Regions from separate parts of the Sphingomonas sp. TF3 genome, predicted to be linked through region 2. Evidence: riboswitches for the same ligand, from Rfam matches in the RefSeq annotation. Region 2 holds a riboswitch; the other holds the start of a gene.
What was found. Region 2 has a riboswitch for cobalamin ahead of EJC47_RS03385 (TonB-dependent receptor plug domain-containing protein). Riboswitches for the same ligand answer to the same signal wherever they lie in the genome.
Positions count from the first base shown of each region.

Region 1: linked by a shared signal. The riboswitch ahead of cobW (cobalamin biosynthesis protein CobW) and the one ahead of EJC47_RS03385 (TonB-dependent receptor plug domain-containing protein) in region 2 are both predicted to bind cobalamin.

Region 1 is NZ_RWKS01000005.1:176,344-178,824, reverse strand. It holds gene EJC47_RS06245 (HoxN/HupN/NixA family nickel/cobalt transporter) at 1-639, shown strand, start outside; cobalamin riboswitch at 714-942, shown strand; gene cobW (cobalamin biosynthesis protein CobW) at 1,123-2,160, shown strand; gene cobN (cobaltochelatase subunit CobN) at 2,170-2,481, shown strand, end outside.
Region 2 is NZ_RWKS01000003.1:123,276-125,756, reverse strand. It holds gene pnp (polyribonucleotide nucleotidyltransferase) at 1-453, shown strand, start outside; cobalamin riboswitch at 593-812, shown strand; gene EJC47_RS03385 (TonB-dependent receptor plug domain-containing protein) at 992-2,481, shown strand, end outside.

The sequences.
Region 1 (2,481 bases), on a different contig from region 2:
GCGGCGACCAATCTCATCATCCTGCGCGCGGTGTGGAAGACCTTTGCCCATGTCCGCGCGGGCGGTGCCTATGTCGATGAGGATATCGACTTGCTGCTGGCCGGGCGCGGCATCTTGGCGCGGGTGTTTCGACCGATGTTCCGCTTAGTCAACCGACCGTGGCACATGGCCCCGCTCGGTTTCCTGTTCGGGCTGGGCTTCGACACGGCGACCGAGGTCGCGATCCTCGGGCTGTCCGGACAGCAGGCCGCCGATGGCACCGCGATCGGCACCATCCTCGTGCTGCCGCTGCTCTTTGCCGTGGGCATGGCGCTGATCGATACCGCTGACGGGGTCGTCATGTTGGGGGCGTATGAATGGGCCTTCGTCAAACCGATCCGCAAACTCTATTACAACATCACCATCACGCTGATGTCGGCAGTCGTCGCGATCGTGATCGGCGGCATCGAGGCGCTGGCGCTGATCGGCGGAAAGCTGGGGTTGGCGGGCTGGCCGTGGGAGACGGCGGCACGGCTGGGCGAGCAATTCAACACGCTCGGGTTTGCCATCATCGGCCTGTTCGTGCTGTGCTGGATCGTCAGCTTCGGCATCTATCGCTGGAAACGCTTCGACGAGATCGAGGTCCGCCTGCCCGGCTGAACCCGGCCAACATGCCGCATTGGCATTGCCTGCGAACTCGGTTAAGCGGTGCTCGAATTCTCCGGAGAAATCCGGGGGTTCATGATCGCACCGGTGCCCCGCGAGGGGCTTGAATGGGAATGTGGTGCGGGAGCGTGCTCCCAAATCCACAGCTGTCCCTGCAACTGTAAGCGGATAGTGCGATGCGCAGGTCTCCCCTTTGCGGGAGCAGCCACTGGAACGCCACGCAAGTGGGGATCTGGGAAGGTGCGTATCAAACGGTGACCCGTGAGCCAGGAGACCTGCCAGTGCACCGGTCGCTCTTGCCCAGATCCAGGGGATGGTCTTGGCACGGTACTTCTCCGTCTGGGCGACGAAACTGTGCGGCTGGGGCTGCACGGTCGTGCGGCCATGGGCGCTCTCGCGTCGGTCCGGGTCGCACGCCGACCGGTCATGCGCCGGCAAGCCCCGTCCTGTGTTCGTCCTGGCGCGGGGAGATGTACCATGTCCGATCTTTCCAAGATCCCCGTCACCATCGTCACCGGCTTCCTCGGGGCCGGAAAAACCACCGTGATCACGCACCTGATCCGCAACGCTGGCGGCCGGCGGCTCGCGGTCGTCGTCAATGAATTCGGCACGCTCGGCATCGACGGAGATATTCTACAGGGCTGCGCCATTCCGGATTGCCCTGCGGAAAACATCGTCGAACTGGCCAATGGCTGCATCTGCTGCACCGTCGCCGACGATTTCATTCCGACCGTCGAACGCTTGCTGGCACTCGACCCTCGGCCCGATCATATCCTGATCGAGACCTCCGGCCTCGCCCTGCCCAAACCCTTGTTGAAGGCGTTCGACTGGCCCGCGATCCGCAGCCGCATCACCGTCGATGGCGTCGTCGCGCTGGCCGATGCCGAGGCGGTGGCGGCAGGCCGCTTCGCACCCGATCTCGCAGCGCTGGAGGCGCAACGCGCCGCCGACCCCGGCATCGACCATGAAACCCCGTTGTCCGAAGTGTTTGAGGACCAACTGGCCTGTGCCGATATCGTCCTGCTCACCAAGATCGATCTGGCGGGTCCCGAAGGCGTGGCGGCGGCACGCGCGATTATCGCCGCCGAGGCACCGCGACCGGTGCCGATCCTCGAGCTGACCGACGGCGTGGTCGATCCGCGCGTAATTCTGGGGCTTGGCGCAGCCGCCGAAGACGATATCGCGGCGCGTCCGTCGCATCACGATGGCGACGACGATCACGAGCATGACGATTTCGAGAGCATCGTGCTCGACATCGGCGAAATCGCCGATCCCGCCGATCTGGCTGCCCGGATCGTGCGCATCGCGCAGCAGCACCAGATCTTGCGCGTGAAGGGATATGCTGCGGTGGCGGACAAGCCGATGCGGCTGCTGGTCCAGGCGGTCGGCACGCGCGTGCGCTACCATTATGACCGTCCGTGGCGGCCGGGTGAAGCGCGGCGCACCACGCTGGTCGTCATTGCCGAGCGCGACCATATCGATGGTGAGGCGTTGCATACGGCGCTGGTCGGCTGAGGCCAGCCCGTGCACATCCTCTTCCGCGAAAGCCACGGTCTGGAGGAAGCCGCGATCCCGCAGGATCTGGGGCAGAGCCCGGCTGACCTGGTCATCCTGTCCTTTTCGGACAGCGACCTTGGTGCGTTCGCGGGGGCATGGCACTCCGCGCGAAGATCCGGGCAAACGCTGCCTTCGCTCCGGTTGGCCAATCTCGCAGCGCTCGGCCATCCGCTGTCGGTCGATACCTATGTCGAGCGCACGCTGAGCGGTGCCAAAGCGATCCTCATCCGGCTCATCGGCGGCATGCCCTATTGGAGTTACGGGTTGCAGCAGGTCGAA
Region 2 (2,481 bases):
GTGAACTTCATGGGTGGCAAGGACGGTCTCGTCCACGTGTCCGAAATCAAGAACGAGCGCGTCGAGAAGGTCTCGGACGTCCTGAGCGAAGGCCAGGAAGTCAAGGTCAAGGTCCTCGAGATCGATCCGCGCGGCAAGGTTCGCTTGTCGATGCGCGTCGTCGACCAGGAAACCGGTGCCGAGATCGAAGACACCCGCCCGGCCCGCGAGCCGCGCGAAGGTGGCGATCGCGGTCCGCGTGGTCCGCGTCGTGATGGTGACGGCGGCCGTGGCCCGCGTGGCGATGGCGGTGGTCGTGGTGATCGCGGTCCGCGCCGTGATGGCGACGGTGGCCGTGGCCCGCGTCGCGATGGCGGCGGCGAGCGCGCACCCCGTGCAGAGCGTTCGGGTGGCAATGACGACGGCCCCGCGCCCGAGTTCGCGCCGGCCTTCCTGACCGGTGACCGCGACTAAAATCTTCGGCACTTACGGAGAAAGAAGGGGCTCGGAGCAATCCGGGCCCCTTTTTCGTGGATTGGCAGCCTGCAAAAGGCGGTTGGTTTATGACGCACGCTGCCCTATCCCCGAACCGCGCGATGCGGCCTTTTCGGGTCCATCGCGCATTCGCGCCGGTAACGGGAATGCAGTGCGCACGCTCCGTGCAAATCTGCAGCTGTCCCTGCAACTGTAAGCGGCGAGCACGACGCGCAGGCGGAACCGGCAACGGCTCCGCAGCCACTGGGAAAGCCCGCCACCTTGGCGGGCCACCTGGGAAGGCGCGCATCGTGCGATGACCCGTGAGCCAGGAGACCGACCGGCGCGGGTCGCTCTTGCCCGGCTCATGGGATTGGCCAGGCGCGAAACGCTTTTCGTCTGAGCGACGAACGTGCGGCTGGGGCCGCATCGGGGGGCGGTGCCGGGCGCTTACGCGTCCGCCCGGTGGTGTGTCCCGACCGTTCGCAGCGGACGCCCCGGCCCTTGTCGCTCGACGCCCAAGGGACTCGTTTACGCCATGAAGACTTTGCTTTCCTCGGCCGCGCTCGCCGCGCTGCTTCTCCCCGCCACCGCCTTCGCTCAGGTCGCCCCCGATCCGGCACCCGCGCAAACGACCGACGACGATTCTGCCATCGTCGTCACTGGCATCCGCTCGACCGTCACCCCGCTGCGTGCGGATCAGATTGGCGGCTCGGTCACCTTGCTTGATGCCGATGCGCTCGACCAACGCCAGACCCGCACCGTCTCCGACATCCTGCGCGACGTGCCCGGCGTCGCGGTCAGCCGCATCCCCGGCCAGACGCAAGTCCGCCTGCGCGGGGCCGAGGCCAACCACACGCTTGTACTGATCGACGGGATCGAAGTGTCCGACCCCTATGCCGGTGAATTCGATTTCGGCACGCTGATCGCCGACGATGTCGCCCGCGTGGAAGTCCTGCGCGGCCAGCAAAGCGCGATCTATGGTTCCGATGCGATCGGCGGGGTGATCCAATATATCACGCTGACCGGCCGCGAAGCGCCAGGCATCAGTGCGCGGATCGAGGGTGGCTCCTTCGGCACGGTCAACACCGCCGCGCGCATTGCGGGTGTGTCGGGCACGTTCGACTATGCCCTGTCGGGAACGCTCAACACCACCGACGGCACCCCCAACGCGCGTGGGGGAACGCGCAATCTCGGGAATGATTCGGGCGCGGTGTCGTTCAAATCGACGTGGTCGCCCGCATCCAATGCGCGCGTCACCGCCGTCGCGCGCTATGCCCGTACCCAGGCCGATTTCAACGACAGCGACAGCAACTCCGCCAGCAAGACCTTTGGCTATACGATCGACACGCCGGGCGCGCATTTCATCAACGAAGCGGTTTACGGCCTGCTGCGCGGCGAGCTCGATTTGCTCGACGGCAAGTGGACGCAGGCGCTGACCGGGCAAATCGCCGATACCACGCGCAATGGCTATGGTGCGACCGCGCGCACCTATGGCGACACGGGTCAGCGGCTTAAGGGCTCGTATGAATCGACGCTCAAGCTCAACCAGGGCGCGCTGCGCCATCAGTTTACCGTCGCGGTCGATATCGAACGCGAACGCTATCGCAATACCGATCCGACCGGCTTCGCCTTTACCGGGCGGCGGCAAGTCGACAATGTCGGTATCGTTGGGCAATATGACCTGACGCTGGGCGAGCATGCGGCGTTCGGCGCGTCGCTGCGCCAGGACCTCAACAACCGCTTCCAGGACACCACCACCTATCGCGTGCAGGGCAGCTATCGCTTCGACAGCGGTACGCGGGTTCGCGCAGCGGCGGGATCGGGCGTGAAAAATCCGGGGTTTTATGAACTCTACGGCTATAGCGACGGGCGCTTCATCGGCAATCCGGGCCTGAAGCCGGAACGCTCCGAGGGCTGGGAAGCCGGGATCGAGCAGAGTTTCGTCGACGGCCATGTGCTGATCGGCGCGACCTATTTCGACAGCCGTTTGTCGGATGAGATCTACACCACCTATCCGGCACCCAA